2 regions of the Paraburkholderia caribensis genome follow, and region 2 is predicted to be linked to the other one. Evidence: riboswitches for the same ligand, from Rfam matches in the RefSeq annotation. Region 2 holds a riboswitch; the other holds the start of a gene.
The links. A riboswitch is a leader RNA that binds a small molecule or an ion and turns the genes downstream of it on or off. The one in region 2 is predicted to bind glycine.

Region 1: it holds a riboswitch for glycine, as region 2 does, so the genes downstream of both, C2L66_RS35090 (D-amino acid dehydrogenase) here and gcvT (glycine cleavage system aminomethyltransferase GcvT) in region 2, are expected to answer to the same signal.

The regions. Positions count from the first base shown of each region.
Region 1 is NZ_CP026103.1:1,231,745-1,240,301, forward strand. Features, by position in the region: gene C2L66_RS35085 (trypsin-like peptidase domain-containing protein) at 91-1,635, opposite strand; gene C2L66_RS35090 (D-amino acid dehydrogenase) at 2,231-3,454, opposite strand; glycine riboswitch at 3,635-3,725, opposite strand; gene C2L66_RS35095 (LysR family transcriptional regulator) at 3,800-4,741, opposite strand; gene C2L66_RS35100 (porin) at 5,144-6,328, shown strand; gene C2L66_RS35105 (carbohydrate-binding family V/XII) at 6,441-8,557, shown strand, end outside.
Region 2 is NZ_CP026101.1:3,578,971-3,587,527, forward strand. Features, by position in the region: gene C2L66_RS15970 (oxidoreductase) at 1-251, shown strand, start outside; gene C2L66_RS15975 (hypothetical protein) at 348-707, shown strand; gene C2L66_RS15980 (hypothetical protein) at 730-1,545, opposite strand; glycine riboswitch at 1,799-1,911, shown strand; glycine riboswitch at 1,963-2,104, shown strand; gene gcvT (glycine cleavage system aminomethyltransferase GcvT) at 2,194-3,312, shown strand; gene gcvH (glycine cleavage system protein GcvH) at 3,416-3,796, shown strand; gene gcvP (aminomethyl-transferring glycine dehydrogenase) at 3,864-6,794, shown strand; gene C2L66_RS16000 (alginate lyase family protein) at 6,930-8,066, shown strand; gene C2L66_RS16005 (L-serine ammonia-lyase) at 8,143-8,557, shown strand, end outside.

The DNA of each region.
Region 1 (8,557 bases), on a different replicon from region 2:
CACGGCCCAGCCCCAGATGGCCTAGCCGTTCTAACCGAAGAACGGCGGACGCGGCGCACATTTCAATCGCCGCGCCGCAGCGCTTGCGCTTCACTTCAGATCGACAGTCACGAAACTGCGCGCGTGATTACGCTGGATCAGCAGTGCCGCCTTCTTGCCCGCCTTCGCCGCCAGCGCCGCCAGTTCATCCTGCGATGCAACCAGCGTGCCGTTCAGCGACAACACCACATCGCCCGGCTTGATACCGGCAGGACCCGCCGCGCCCGACACATCCTCGACCATCAGGCCTTCGGCCAGCCCGGTGGTGCGCCGTTCGTCGTCCGTCAGCGGATGCATGCTCAGACCGAGATGATCCAGCGGACCGACATCGCTCACACCCGTGCTCGCGTATTGCGCCGACGCCGCCAGGTTGACCATGATCGTCACCTGCTTGCGATTACGAATCAGCTTCACGGGGACTTTCGAGCCCGTCTGCGGCAGCGCATCCGGGTCGGCGAGGTCCGCGGCGTGCTCGACTGGCTTGTCGGCGATCTGCACGATCACGTCGCCGGGCTTCAGCTTGCTCGTGGCGGCGGGACTGCCGGGCTCGACGGCGATCACCAGCGCGCCCGCCGCGCGCGGCAAACCGAACGCGCCGGCGAGTCCCGGATCGACGTCCTGCACCTGCATGCCGAACGCGCCGTGGGCACCGTCTGCATCTTGAGACTTCGACTGCGCCTGCAACTGTGCGCGCACCTTGTTCGCCATCGCAATCGGGATGGCAAAAGTCAGACTCTGGAAACGATCGCCGTCGGCATAGACCTGGACGTGTATGCCGACCACTTCCCCCGCGCGATTGAAAACCGGGCCGCCCGAGTTGTCGGGATTCAACGCGCCGTTGGTCTGGAAGAACGGAAACGTCGTGCCATCGGACAGCGTGCGCGACGTCGCGCTGACAATGCCCGCCGTGACCGTGTTCTGATAGCTGTCCGGTGAGCCGATCGTCAGCACCTGTTCGCCGACGCGCACACGCGTCGAATCGCCGAGCTTGACGACGGGCAGCTTCGTCGCTTCGATCTGGATCACAGCGACATCGCTTGGCCCATCGACGGCGACGACTTTTGCCTTGAACTCGCGCCGGTCGGTCAGGCGCACCGTCACGTCATCGGAGCCGTCGACGACATGCGCCGTCGTCAGTATCAGTCCGTTGGGACTGACGATGAAACCCGAGCCCACGCCCGACATCGCACGCGGAGAACTACTCTGCCCGTCCTGCAACTGCGGCATGGCCTGCCGGAAGAACGCGAACAGCGGGTCGTCACCGTCGATCGCTTCGGAGCTCGCGCCCGAAGCGGCCGCAGGCGCCGCGGCCGGCGCTGGCGGCGTTGGCGCTGCCAGCGGCTTCTCCGGCAGGATCGCGCGGATGTTCACGACGGCGGGCCCGTAACGCTCGACGATCGCCGGGAAGTCGAGCGGGGCGTTCGCATTCGCGGGCGCCGTTCGTTTCTCTTTCACTGGCGCGGACGCAGGCGACGGCGCGGAAGCAGCCGCAGCATGCGGTGCGATCGCTTCGGCGTTGGCGTGGGGGTATCCGGCGAGGCAGGCCGTTGTCACGGCGGTGCATAACCAGGTGCGGGATAGAGTCGAGTGAAACACAGCGCACCTCCGTGGCGTTCGTTATGCCTGGCACTGTGAAGACATTATTTCGTGCGTCGCAGCCGGCGACTGTGACATAGCACACCGAAGAGTCCGAAAAGAAACAGAGCCCATCCGGCCGACGCAAACCATGTCGCATGACGATCCACCCGCAAGCGCAGACGGATGCGATCGACCCTTGATGTCTGTCCGGGTGGATCGAGATCGACTTGAGATTCAGTTGCATGTTTGCCCGCAATGGACAATCCAGGACGCGAACGGTTGACCCGTTCGTCCTGATTCATTTATAGAGAGCGGGCAGCAAAATTGCAGCGAGTACAAATCCTGGCGTGCGTCGCTGGCACTGCTGCCGGTACGCTGATAGTCCGCGCTGATGGTCCGCGCTGATAGCTCGATACGCGTCAGCGGCTACGCCGCCGTGACGCGATTACTGTCGCGCAAAACGCGTCATTCATTCGTGACGGTTCGCGTCGATGAAGCGGGCAGCCAGACGCTCGCGGCAACGCATGCTCGCAAACGCTCACGCACGTTGCTTCGCGTTTCGACTTCGAAAGTCCTGGCCGCCCGCCTGCGCGGATCGTCCGCTACGCGCCGGTTATACCGACGACGCCGACAATGCCTGCGCGACACCCTCCGCCGTCGCCGCCGACAGCGTCCATCCGAGATGACCGTGACCCGTGTTGTAGAACACGCCACGGCGCTTGCCGCGTCCAACCTTCGGCAGCATGCCCGGCAACATCGGACGCAGCCCCGCCCACGGCACGACACGCGCTGTCGATACGCCGGGAAAATGCTCACGCGTCCAGCGCACGAGCGGCTCGATGCGGTCCGAACGGATATCGCGATTCAGGCCGTTCAGTTCGGCCGTGCCCGCGACGCGAAAGCGGTCCGCGCCAAGCCGGCTGGTGACGATCTTCGCGCTGTCGTCGAGCAGGCTGACCCACGGCGCGTGCTGCTGGCTCTTCGCATCGTCGAGACACACGGTGATCGAATAGCCCTTTACGGGGTACACGTTCACATGATCGCCGACCATCGCCGCGAACGCGCGGCTGCCGACTCCCGCGCAGATCACGAGGCTGTCGAACGCCGCCGCATCGCGCTGCCCTTGCGTTTGGCTCGCGACGACGAGCCGCCCGGTGCTTTCCTCGTGAATCGACTGCACCGCCGTGTCGTAGCGAAACTCGACGCCGTGCCGCGCACATGCGTCGGCAAGACCGCGCGTGAACTTGTGGATGTCGCCCGTCGAATCCGACGGCGTGAAAAAACCGCCGTAGAACTCGCCGTGCAGCGCGGGCTCGATTGAACGGATTTCTTCCGGCGTGACGGCGCGCCGCTCCAGGCCGCCTTCGCGCAGCAGCGCATTGACCTTCAGCGCGGACTCGTACTCCTTGCGCGTCGCGTAGAAGTGCAGGATGCCGCGCCGTTCGAGATCGAAGTCGATGCCTTCCCGCGCTGCAATACCGAACAGATGCTCGCGCGCGGCAATCGCGAGGCGCACGGTCTCGATCGTGTTCGCGCGGTAGTGCGGAATCTGCCGCATGAACTCGCCGATCCAGCTGTACTTGTGCCAGTCGGGACGCGGATTCATCAGCAGCGGCGCGTCGCGCCTGAACATCCAGCGCAGACCCTTGATGATGGTCGCGCGGCTGTTCCAGACCTCGGCGTTGCTTGCCGACAGTTGCCCGCCGTTGGCAAACGAGGTTTCCATCGCCGCGTAGCGGTGACGCTCGAAGACAGTGACGCGATAGCCGCGTTGCGCAAGGGCGTAAGCGGTCGTGACGCCGGTAATCCCGGCGCCGATGATGGCGATTCGTGACATGACATGGTCCAGTGTTCGTTGAGCATCGCCGGCCGCGCTTCGTGCTGTCGCTTCTTGCCGCTGCACGCAGCAGCCGGCGCCGATGCCCCATCTGTCCATGTACCTGAGAGTTTCGCCCGCGCGCCGCGAACGGCGGGGGCTCCCCTTCGGTGGGCGCGCACGGCGCCGCTCTCCAGATGTTCCAGCTGCACGGTCCTTTTGCCTGAGAGTTTCCGGGGCGGTTGCTCCGTCGGCGTCGTCCGCTGGGGACGATCTCTCCCGTGCTGCGTTGTGGAACAGTGCGACCTTACCGAAGCCAAAAGAAGCTGGCAAGCCCCTCTTCCGGACGACCTTGCGCCGGACGGCTCAGCTCGATGTCAAGTCGGCTCGCGGCGCACCCGGCGCGAAACCTCTCCGGAAGTATTCGATCGTGAAGTCCACGAAGGTGCGCACTTTCGCCGACACATGCCGGCGGCCGGGATAGACGAGCGACATTTCCTTGAGACCGTTGGTCACCCGATACTGTTCGAGCACGCGCAGCAACGCGCCGTTCGCAATGTCGCCGATGACGTAGTCTTCGGGCAGGATGGCGAGGCCCATGTCGGCGAGCACCAGTTGCCGAAGCATGATCATGCTGTTCACCCTGCACACCGAGTCGAGATTCAAGGTCCGCTCGTGACCGTCGGCGCTCGCGAATGACCACTCAGTTCCGTGCATGTCTCGCGAAGGCGCGAGGAAGCTGTGCGAGGCAAGGTCTTCGAGCGAGGCCGGCGCGCCGTGCCTGTCGATATAGCCGGCGGACGCGACGACGGCGGGCCGCACCGACAGCAACGGACGCTTCACCAGGGTGCTGCCATTCACCTGCCACGACGCGACGATGCCGACGTCGAACCCGTCTTCGACGAGATCGACGGAATGATGCAGCAGCGTGAGGTCCAGCTTCACCTTCGGATGACGCATCCGGTAGCGGTGCAGCAAAGGCGCCAGCGTCGCCAGTGAAAATGAGGCGGCCGCCGCGATCTTGAGCGTGCCCGTGGGCTCGCCCGCCTCTTCTGTCACGGCCGACTCCATCGAATCCAGCAACTCCAGCAGTTGCTGGCACCCTCTCGCATAAGCGCGGCCCGCTTCCGTCAACGACACGCTGCGCGTCGTGCGATTGACGAGACGCGCATTGAGATGCGCCTCCAGCAGCGCCACATAGCGCGTCACGACCGCATTGGAAAGATTGAGACTCGAAGCGGCTCGACTGAACGAGTTGTTCTCGGCGACTCTTAAGAAAATTCGTATTGCCTGCAACTTATTCAGCATGAGCAACAGAAATAAAACAGATTAGACATATATATCAACATTAAATCACCAAATCCATTCAGCGATACAGCCTAAATCACCGCAAATACGATTATCACCCATGTAAACGAGCAACGTAGCAATGCCACAACACAAAATCAAATCCGCGCCATTTTCAAACTAAATATCGAGATGGTTTTCATCAGAAAAAACATCTTCTTATCATTAAAAATCGGATTTATTTTGAGTTCCTAAAAAATAGTTTTTAATTATTAAACATAACGAAACATCAACTCAGACTCTATAGTGCGCTTTGCGTGATCGACGCATGCCGCGAGTTTTCAACGCTACTTGCCGCGGCTATCTCGAACACGGAGCACAGCACATTCATTCAAGTCGCCAGGCTTAGTACGGAACACGAATATGAAAAAAACCACATTGATTTTCGCGGCTGCTTCGGCGGCCTTCGCGGGTGCGGCGCACGCGCAGAGCAGCGTCACGCTGTATGGCCTCGTCGACGCGGGCCTGACTTACGTGAGCAACGAGGCCACGCGCAATTCGCCCATGACGCCGGGCGGGCTGACTGACGGGAAGGCAACCGTCGGCATGACGAGCGGCAACGTGCAGCAAAGCCGCTGGGGCATGCGCGGCGTGGAAGACCTGGGCGGCGGGCTGAAGGCCGTCTTCAACCTCGAAAGCGGCTTCAACGTGAACAACGGCAGCCTGGCCAATAACAATCAGTCCAATAACAGCCTGTTCAACCGCCAGGCATTCGTCGGCGTGTCTGCTGCCGATTACGGCACGCTGACCCTCGGCCGCCAGTACGACTCGGTTGTCGATTATCTGGGCCCGGTCTCCGCAGCCGGCACCTGGGGCGGCACGTACTTCGCGCACCGCGGCGATAACGACAACCTGAACAGCACGTTCAGCATCAGCAATTCGGTCAAGTATCAAAGCGCAAACTATGCTGGGGCTTCGTTCAACGCGTTGTATGGCTTCTCAAACAACGCGAGCGGCTTTGCGAACAACCGCGCATATAGCGTCGGTGCTGGCTATAAGTACGCCAGCCTGCAATTCGCAGCCGCCTATCTGCAGATTCAGGGCTTGAATTCCAACAACAGTTCGGGCGCGATCCAGAACCTTCCGCCCTCGGCGATGACGAACCTTCCGGGCCTTCAGAATCAGCGCACCTGGGGTCTTGGCGTGAGCCACGTGATGGGACCGCTGACGATCGGCACGGTCTTCACGCAGACCCGCTATCAGGACAGCATCGGCGACTCCTCGCTGCGTTACAACAACCACGAAATCCACGCGCGCTATAGCGTGACGCCTGAGTTGAGTCTCGGCGCTGCGTACACGTACACGCAAGGCTTGCGCAGCACGCCGCGTACGTCCAGCACGAGCAACAGTTCCTCGCACTGGAACCAGTTCGGCGTCCAGGCCGACTACGCGCTGTCCAAACGCACCGACGTCTATGCTGAAAGCGTCATGCAGATCGGCGCAGACAATCAGGTCGGCGCGAACCTGACACAGGTCAACGGCACCGCTGCACCCTCGACGAGCAAGAGCCAATACGTCGTTTCGACAGGCATTCGACACCGGTTCTAACGATTCACAGATATTTAGGAATCTTCTCTGGTCTCCGCCAGCTTTAACCGCCTCTTTTAGAGGCGGCTTTTTCTTTTGGGCAACCAACAATCACGGAAGACATATCTCGAAGATGAACGCAAACTTTAAAGAGCGCGGCGCGAGGGTGAGATTGACTCAGATCGTCGCGTCGGTGTTGACGCTCACCGCATTGACCTGGCAAATCGCGCCGTCGTTTGCGGCGAACGCCCCCGTGCCGGCCACGCAGGCGGACTGGCCACGCAACTTCGAGACGAACGGCGAGCATGTCGAGATGTATCAGCCGCAAATCGAGAAGTGGGACGGCAATCGCATTTCGGGGCGCGCCGCAGTTGCCGTCGGCAAGGCCAACGGTACGCCGACCTTCGGCGTCGCGCATTTTTCCGCCCGTGCCCATATCGACAAGCCATCCGGGCTGGTGCAACTCACCGGGATACAGATCGACAGCGTCGACGTTCCAACCGACGCGAATCTCGCCGACAGCATTCGTCGTTCGTTGCTCGCGCGCTTGCCCGCAGCGGGCATGAGCATGCCGCTCGACGAGTTGCAGACGAGCTACGCGGCATCGCAAGAGCTGTCGAATACGATGCGCGAGCCGGTGAAGAACGACCCGCCGCAAATCCTGTTCGCCACGCAGCCCACCGTGCTCGTGCTGGTCGACGGCGCGCCCGCATGGCAAAACGTCGGACACACAGGCTTCCAGCGCGCGCTCAACAGCCGCGCGCTGCTGATGCGTGACGCCGGCGGCACGTTGTACCTGCATGCGGCCGGCTACTGGTTCAATGCGCGCGATACGAACGGCCCCTGGCAAGTCCTCGCGACGCCGTCGCAAACGCTGTCCGATGCCGCGCAGCAAGCGGCCGCAAACAATGCCGCCGACCCGATGCTGCCCGCCAGCGGCAAGCCTGCCGCTCAGGCCCCTGCCCTGCTCGTCGCGACCCGTCCGGCGGAACTGATCGTGACGGACGGTCCCGCGCAACTGAAGCCCGTCGACGGCACGGGACTGCTGACCGTTACCAATACCGATCACGCCGTGTTCGTGAATCCCACGACGAACCAGTATTACGTGCTCGTGTCGGGGCGCTGGTTCACGGCTGCGACGACTGACGGCCTCTGGACTTACGTTCCGGGCAATCAGCTTCCTGCAGACTTCGCGAGAATTTCTCCGCACGATCCGAAGGCGAATGTGCTGGTGTCCGTGCCGGGCACGCCTCAAGCGAGAGAGGCGGCGATTGCCGCGTCCATTCCGCAGACGGCCGCGGTGTCCCGTCAGAAAGCCGCCTTGTCGGTTTCGTATGATGGCGCGCCGCGCTTCGAGCCGATCTCCGGCACGCCGTTGCGATACGCGATCAATACGGCGACGCCCGTCATCGAAGTCGACTCGACGCATTTCTACGCGGTCGCCAACGGCGTCTGGTTCGTCTCGATATCGCCAATGGGCGGCTGGACCGTCGCGACCGAGGTTCCGGCCGTGATCTACACGATTCCCACCAGCGCGCCGCTGCACTACGTGACGTATGTCCACATCTATTCGGTGACGCCGGATACCGTCGTCGTCGGCTATACGCCGGGGTATCTCGGGGTCGTCGTCGATGCGCAAGGCACGGTCGTCTACGGCACGGGTTATGTGTATGCGCCGTATGTCGGTGCGTATTACTACGGCTATCCGCAGACCTACGGGTACGGCGCGAGTTTCGCGCTGGGCGCGGCAGAGGGCTTTGCGTTCGGCTTTGCCGCGGGAGCGGTCTGGGGATGCGCGTCGCCTTACTGGGGACCGTACTGGGGCGGCGGATACTGGGGCGGCGGCTGGAACAACGTGAACGTCAACCAGGCGAATTTCTACGGCCGCTGGGGCCAGGGCACGGTCACCCACACGACAGGCTGGAATGCATGGACGGGCACGCAATGGCGCGGCACGGCGGGAGCCGGTTATAACCCCGCCACAGGCGCGCGCTTTCAGGGCGCACGCGGAGCCGCATTCAATCCGTATTCGGGCAACTATGCGGCCGGCCGGCAAGGCTCGTTCGCCAATCCCGTTACTGGGCGGGAAGGCGCGGGTCGCGGCGGTATCGTCGGCAATCAGTACAACGGCAACTATGCGGCGGGCCGTCAGGTCGCCGGTTACAACGCCCGCACGGGCCGCGCGGGCGCCGCCGAATTCGGTGTGTCCGGCAATACGCAGACGGGGCAATATCAGACCGCCAGCAAAGG
Region 2 (8,557 bases):
ACGCCGGTTTCGGCGGCGGCAATGACGCTGGCACGTTGCGCGTGCTCGAAGGCGAACAGGAAGTGCAGCGCGAACTGCCGACTCGCGACGGCGCGTACGTCGAGTTCTACCGCGCGCTGGCGGCGTCGATTCGCGATGGCGCGCCGTTCCCGGTCAGCGCGGCTGACGCGGTGGACGTGATGGCCATCATCGAACTGGCGGATCGCAGTGAGAAGGAAGGGGCGAGGCTGGCGTTCAGGCGCGAGGCGTAGCAGTCGGGGGGCGGCGATTTCGCTGCCACCCGTCACGTCACATGGGCCTTCAGGGCCCTTCCGCATCCATGCGGGATTAAACAGAAAGGAAGGAATATGCAGCATATCGTCCGCGCGCTGGGCTGTTTCGCGTTGGTTTCGTCGCTCGCCGCGTGCGTGGTCTCCCCGTCGCAGCAGCTCGCCGAGCCGTCTCGCGCGCCGAATCCACATGAAATGGCCGTGCATCGCCTCGAACAGGTCGACGGCCGCATCGACAATATGGGCCGCAGCATCGATGCGCGCGTGAATCAGGGTCACTTTCCGCCGCCCGACGGCGCCGCGCTGCACCGCCGGCTCGACACGATCCGCCACGAAGCGCACGACATGGCCGGACAGCACGGTGGCGGCCTCACGGGCGACGAGCAGCGCGTGCTGAATCAGGAACTGGACACGGCGTCGGCGGCCATCAACCGCTGATCGCACTTCGGCGCGAGCGGGATCAGGGCCCCGTTATCGTGGCCACGACGCGCTCGCGCAACTGAGACCACACGGTCATGTACTCGGCGCGTCCGCTTCCGACGGCAGCGCGCTTGAGTGCATCCAGCATCACGAGTTCCTGCGCGACCTTTCCTGAACCCGGATACACCAGCGGCAGTTGTAGGGGATTGAACGATGCCACCTGCCAGTGCTTCTCGGTTGCGAGCAACAACGATACGAGCCGCTCTATCAGGAACGTTTTCACGGGCGTATCGCCCATTGCGTGGCGGCCCGACGCGTTGAGCGCCTTGCCGAGCGGTGTACTGTTCGATTCCGCGATCCCGAACACGATCTCCGCCTGGTCCAGCCAGTGCCGCCAGAAGCGCGGCTTCGCGACGAAGTAGTTGCAATACACGCTGTTCGACGAATCCATGATGAGCGTGCTCAGTTCGATGCCCGGCTTTAACAGCCGCACGATTTCATCGAACGGCCCCCATGCGTTCGGATGTCCCTGCGCGCCCTGTAGAAAGACGTTCGTAAACAATGCACCCGCATCGAAGAAGGGTGAGAACGACACGATATCCGTCGATTCCGGTACCGTGGCAAGAAACGCATGGACGTCGCTTGCTTCGAGATTCGTCTTGACGGCGAACTTGGGCGACAGGAAACCGTAGAATGCCGTGTCGTCCAGCGTCTGCTCGTGCAGAAAGCGGCGGATTGGCCAGTACTCGCGCCAGTCGGGCCGCTGTCCGACGTTGTCAAGCGGAATGAAACCTTCGTCCAGGCCGCTGCGCGTCTGATCCGAATAGTAGATCTGGTAAATGTGCGCCTTGGTCATCGATTGGATGGTAATGGGTGGACACGAGTGGCCGCATGCAGCCGTTTTGCAAGTATCCGGGGCAATCCGGCAAGCCAATTACTCGATCAGCCGGTAGATCCGGCACCAGTTCGGTCGATCGCGCCCCATGTCAGACCGCAACGCGCAGCCCGGGTTTTTTTGACTGTGCGAGGGGTCGCGCCGCCCGCCGAGCCGCCTTCCCAAAAGGTCCCTCGCCCCGATTTGACATCGCTCCGGCCCTCGCGTACATTCGCCGCACGCGTCGGGAGAGCGCGCCGTCCGCTGTCGTTTTCAGAACGCCCAGCAGTCAGCGCCGCCGAAGGGGCACACCCGCAAACTCTCAGGCAAAAGGACCGACCGCGTCGAAAAACCCGCTCGTCATCCGGTCATCGCGACCTCATTCGAATGAGCGCCCGTTTTTCGCACTCTGGAGAGCGGCAGTAGCGCCCGTGCACTAACCCGCACGCGCAGGCTGCCCACCGAAGGGGCGCGCGCCACGCCGGACAGCACTCGCTGACGGCAGCGCAATCTCTCAGGTATCGAGGACAGAGGGGGCATGCAGTTATCGCTCGTTGGCCCGAGATGGGATCAGGCCGCGAGGGGTTTCGCCGCATGGCCTTTCCTGTTTAGCGACGCCCCGAGGCCCCGATGACCGAACTCAAACACACCCCGCTCCACGCCACGCACCGTGCGCTCAATGCCCGCATGGTCGATTTCGGCGGGTGGGACATGCCCGTCAACTACGGCTCGCAGATCGAAGAACATCGCGCCGTGCGCACCGACGCCGGCATGTTCGACGTATCCCACATGTGCGTCGTCGATTTCACGGGCGAGCGTGTGCGCGCGTTCTTCGAGCACGCGCTGGCGAACAACGTCGGCAAGCTGCAAACCCCGGGCAAGGCGCTCTACTCCTGTCTGCTCAACCCCGAAGGCGGCGTGATCGACGATCTGATCGTCTATTACTTCGGCGAAGATCATTTCCGCGTCGTCGTGAATGCCGGTACGGCTGAGAAAGACGTCGCGTGGTTCAACAAGCTCAATGACGAACAAGGCTTCGGCCTGACCATCAAGCCGCGCCGCGACTACGCAATCGTCGCCGTGCAAGGCCCGAATGCGCGCGAAAAAGTCTGGGCGACCGTGCCCCACGCGCGCGCCGCCAGCGAAGCCCTCAAGCCGTTCAATGCCGCGCGCGTCACCGATACGCCGTTTGGCGAACTCACCGTCGCGCGCACCGGCTACACGGGCGAAGACGGTTTCGAAATCATCGTTCCCGCCGATCACGTCGAAGCGCTGTGGAACGCGCTGCAGGCACAGGGCGTGCGCCCGGCCGGTCTCGGCGCGCGCGACACGTTGCGCCTCGAAGCCGGCATGAACCTGTACGGCCAGGACATGGACGACAACGTGTCGCCCCTCGACGCCGGCCTCGCATGGACGGTCGACCTGTCCGCGCCGCGCGATTTCATCGGCCGCGCGAAGCTCGAAGCGGACGGTTCGAAGTCGTCGTTTGTCGGCCTGATCCTGCACAAGGACAACGGCAAGGCAGCGGGCGTGCTGCGCGCGCATCAGAAGGTCGTCACGCCTCAAGGCGACGGCGAAATCACCAGCGGCACGTTCTCGCCGACCATGCAGGAATCGATCGCCTTCGCGCGCGTGCCGAAGGGCGTGCAGCCGGGCGACGTCGTGCACGTTCAGATCCGTGACAAGGCACTTCCCGCCAGCGTGGTTAAACTGCCATTCGTGCGCAACGGCAAAGTGCTCGTCGGCTGATCGGTCACACGATGAGCGTCACGAGACAGACACCGGACAGACACGAAAACGTCGCGTGCGTCCCACCATTTAAATCAACCGAATTACCGCATAGGAGCATCCGATGAGCATCCCGGCCGATCTGAAATATACCGAATCGCACGAATGGGTCCGCACCGAGGCGGACGGCACGCTGACGGTCGGCATCACCGACCACGCGCAGGAAGCACTCGGCGACATCGTCTTCTTCGAAGTGCAGCAGCTGGGCCAGACCGTCTCGGCAGGCGATACCGTCGCCGTCATCGAATCGGTGAAGGCCGCCTCCGATATCTACGCACCGGTTTCGGGCGAGATCATCGAGGCGAACCAGAACGTCGCCGATACGCCCGACGCCGTGAACAGCGCGCCGTACGACAACTGGCTGTTCAAGATCAAGCCGGCGGCGGGCGCGTCGGAAGACCGTCTGATGGACGCCGCCGCGTACGGCAAGTCGATCGGCGAATAAGCCACTTACTCACGACCGGCGCGGCGTTCGCAATGACAGACGCAAGCCGCGCCAGCAGGAACATTCCATGAAGCTCGAACACCCGGATCGTCTGATGAACCGCACTCCTCTCTCGCTCGCCGCGCTCGAAGTGCATGACGCCTTCGCCGAACGGCACATCGGCCCGGACGCGGCCGATCAGCAGTCGATGCTCGAAGCCCTCGGCTTTGCATCGCGCGCCGCGTTGATGGACGCGGTGATTCCGAAGGCGATTCGCCGCCAGGACGCGCTGCCGCTCGGCCCCTTCGCCCAGCCGAAGAGCGAAGCCGAAGCGCTCGCCGCGCTGCGCGAACTCGCGGACAAGAACCAGGTGTTCCGCTCGTATATCGGCCAGGGCTACTACAACGCACACACGCCTGCCGTCATCCTGCGCAACGTGCTCGAAAATCCGGCGTGGTACACGGCTTACACGCCCTATCAGCCGGAAATCTCGCAGGGCCGTCTCGAAGCGCTGCTGAACTATCAGCAGATGATCGTCGACCTGACGGGCCTCGCAATTTCGAACGCGTCGCTGCTCGACGAATCGACGGCCGCCGCCGAAGCGATGACGCTGCTGCAACGCGTGGGCAAGCCCAAGTCAAACATTTTCTATGTGGCAGACGACGTGCTGCCGCAAACCATCGAAGTCGTGAAGACGCGCGCGAAGCCCGTCGGCATCGAAGTGAAGGTCGGCCCGGCTGCCGATGCGGCGGGCTCGAATGCGTTCGGCGTGCTGCTGCAATATCCGGGCGTGAACGGCGATGTGCACGACTACCGCGCGCTCGCTGAAGCGATCCACGCAGCGGGCGGCCATGTCGTCGCCGCCGCCGACCTGCTCGCGCTGACGATGCTCACGCCGCCCGGCGAATGGGGCGCGGACGTGGCCGTCGGCAACTCGCAGCGCTTTGGCGTGCCCGTCGGCTTCGGCGGCCCGCATGCGGCGTATCTCGCCGTGCGCGACGAATTCAAGCGTCAGATGCCGGGCCGTCTGGTCGGCGTCACCGTCGATGCACAAGGCAATCCCGCGCTGCGTCTCGCGCTGCAAACGCGCGAACAGCACATCCGCCGCGAAAAGGCGACGTCGAATGTCTGCACGGCGCAGGCGCTGCTCGCGATCATGGCCAGCATGTACGCGGTCTATCACGGCCCACGTGGACTGAAGATGATCGCCCAACGCGTGAACCGCATCGCCGCGCTGCTCGCGGAAGGCGCGAAGCAACTCGGCTATACGCTCGTCAACGAATCGTTCTTCGACACGCTCACCTTCGAAACGGGCGCGCGCACGCAAGCACTGCACGACGCCGCGACGGCGAAGGGCATCAACCTGCGCCACGTGAGCGACACGCGCGTCGGTCTGTCGCTCGACGAAACGACCACGCGCGCCGATCTCGCCGATCTGCTCGCCGCGTTCGCGCAAGCTGCATTCGTCGAAGCCGTGCCGCAAATCGACGAACTCGATGCAAAGCTCGGCGCGTCGAACACCTTCCCGGCAGCGCTCGAACGCGAAAGCGCGTATCTGACGCACCACGTGTTCAACCGTCACCACTCGGAAACGGAAATGCTGCGCTATCTGCGCAGCCTGTCGGACAAGGATCTCGCGCTCGACCGCTCGATGATCCCGCTCGGCTCGTGCACGATGAAGCTGAATGCGACGTCGGAAATGCTGCCCGTCACGTGGCCCGAGTTCGGCCAGATTCACCCGTTCGCGCCCGCGGAGCAAACCGTCGGCTACCGCGAAATGATCGATCAGCTCGAACAGATGCTGGTCGCCGCAACCGGCTACGCGGCCGTGTCGCTGCAACCGAACGCGGGCTCGCAAGGCGAGTACGCGGGTCTGCTGATCATCCACGCGTATCACGAATCGCGCGGCGAAGGTCATCGCAACGTGTGCCTGATTCCCGCTTCGGCGCACGGCACGAACCCGGCGTCGGCGCAGATGGCGGGCATGCAGGTCGTCGTCGTTGCTTGCGACGCGCAAGGTAACGTCGATATCGAAGACCTGAAGAAGAAGGCCGAACAGCATTCGGCCAAGCTCGCGGCCATCATGATCACGTATCCGTCGACGCACGGCGTGTTCGAGCAGAACGTCCGCGAAGTTTGCGAGATCGTGCACGCACACGGCGGCCAGGTTTATGTGGACGGCGCGAACATGAACGCGATGGTCGGCCTCGCGGCGCCGGGTCAGTTCGGCGGCGATGTCTCGCACCTGAACCTGCACAAGACGTTCTGCATTCCGCACGGCGGCGGCGGACCGGGCGTCGGCCCTGTCGCCGTCGGCGCGCATCTGGCCAAGTTCCTGCCGAATCAAACCTCGACGGGCTATGAGCGCGACGCGAGCGGCATCGGTGCTGTCTCCGCTGCGCCGTATGGCTCGGCGTCGATCCTGCCCATCTCGTGGATGTACATCGCGATGATGGGGGCGAAGAATCTGACGGCTGCCACCGAAACCGCAATCCTCAACGCGAACTACGTCGCGAAGAAGCTCGCGCCGCATTACCCGGTGCTGTATTCGGGCCCGGGCGGACTGGTCGCGCACGAGTGCATTCTGGATCTACGTCCCATCAAGGAAACGAGCGGCATTTCCGTCGACGATGTCGCAAAGCGTCTGATGGATTACGGCTTCCACGCGCCGACGATGAGCTTCCCGGTGCCGGGCACGCTGATGGTCGAGCCGACCGAATCGGAATCGAAGGAAGAGCTGGATCGCTTCATCGAAGCGATGATCGCGATTCGCAACGAAATCCGCGACGTCGAGGAAGGCCGCAGCGATCGCGAAGACAATCCGCTGAAGCACGCGCCGCATACGGCGGCGGTCGTCGTCGCGAACGAATGGCAGCATGGCTATGCGCGCGAAACGGCGGCGTATCCGTTGCCGTCGCTGGTTGCGAAGAAGTACTGGCCGCCGGTTGGTCGCGCCGACAACGTGTACGGCGATCGCAACCTGTTCTGCTCGTGCGTGCCTGTGGCTGATTACGAGTAAATGCGAAGTATTGAAGTGGTGTAAACCGTGCGCCGGCCGATCTCGACCGGCGCACGGTTCTGCCCGCAGTCCTGTTACTCCGCGCGTCAAACCGTTACCATCTCACACCGAATCAGCCCAACGAAGGAGTTTCGCATGGTGCGACAGGTGCGAATGATGCAACCAACGACACACCGTACGCGTGCGCCGCAACAACCCTCTCCTGCCTTCCCGCTCACCGCGCTATTGATCGCGGCCGTCGCGTTCTGCGCCCAGAACGCCCACGCCGCCATGAACCTCTGCGCCGCCCCCGCGCTGCAAACCAGCGAGCGCACCAATTCCGACCCGGGCGTCAAGGCTTTGGTGAGCAATGTCCAGGCGCATCTGAACGAACCGGCGCACGCGGTGCGCCAGTTGCATACGGAAGGCACGCTGCCTCACGAGGGCATCTACGACCAGAGCAAGGAAGCGGAGAAAGATCTCGACCTGTTGCGCGATGCAGCCCTCGCGTGGCGCGCCACCAGCGACGACCGCTATCTGAAGCTGGTCGACCGCCTGCTGTACGCATGGGTCACGACCTACCAGCCGTCGTTCAATCCGATCGACGAAACGCCTTTCGAAGGGCTGATCCTCGCGTACGACATGACAGCGAGCGCCCTGCCCGTGAAGACGCGCAATGCCACGATGACCTTCCTCGCGAAGCTCGCGAACGGCTACATCGCGCAGATCGACGGGCAACCGCGGCCGCTGACGGGCACCTTCCGTAACAATTGGCAAAGCCATCGCGTGAAGCTGATCGCAATGGCGGCCTTCACGCTCGACAACCGCAAGATGATCGAGGCGGCGCAGCGCCTGTACGTCGAGCACGTCAACGACAACATCGCGCCCGACGGCACGACCGTCGATTTCGGTGAGCGCGATGCGCTGCACTATGTGACGTACGATCTTCAGCCGCTGGTGACGGCGGCGCTCGCCGCGCGCCGCCACAACCGCAACTGGCTCAACGAGCGCGCGCCGAGCGGCGCGACGCTCGCGGCCGCGTTGAACTGGCTCACGCCGTATGCAACGGGCGCGAAGACGCACGACGAATTCGTGCATTCGAGCGTGCCTTTCGATACAAAGCGCCGCGAGGCCGGTTTGCCCGGCTATAGTGGACAGTGGGACCCGAAGAATGCGGCCGAGCTGTATCACCTCGCCGCGCGGCTCGACGGACGCTACACGCCCGTCGCGCTGAAACTGGCACCGACGCCGCCCGCGTGGCTCGCCGTGTGTCTGCCGTTGCCGGCGCGTTGATCACGCGCGACACATTTCGCTGCCGCGCTACCCGCGCAGTGCAGCACAAACGAATTTCCAGCTAGCAGGAGCAGTGATGGCAGTCAGCGTTTTCGATCTCTTCAAAATCGGCATTGGCCCGTCGAGTTCGCACACGGTCGGTCCCATGCGCGCAGCGCTGATGTTCGCGCAAGGGCTCGAGCGCGACGGGCTGCTCGACAACACGGCATCGGTGAAGGTCGATCTGTATGGTTCGCTCGGTGCGACGGGCAAAGGCCACGGCACCGATCGCGGCGTGATGCTCGGCCTGCTCGGCGACGCGCCCGATACCGTCGATCCCGACACGATCGCGGCCCGCCTCGAACAGGTCCGCACATCACGCACGCTTGCGCTGCTCGGCAAGCACGTCATTCCGTTCGTGCAGAAGGACCACATTTCGTTTTACCGCCAGGCGCTGCCCGAACATCCGAACGGCCTCAAGCTGCGCGCTTTCGATGCAAACGGCGAGACGC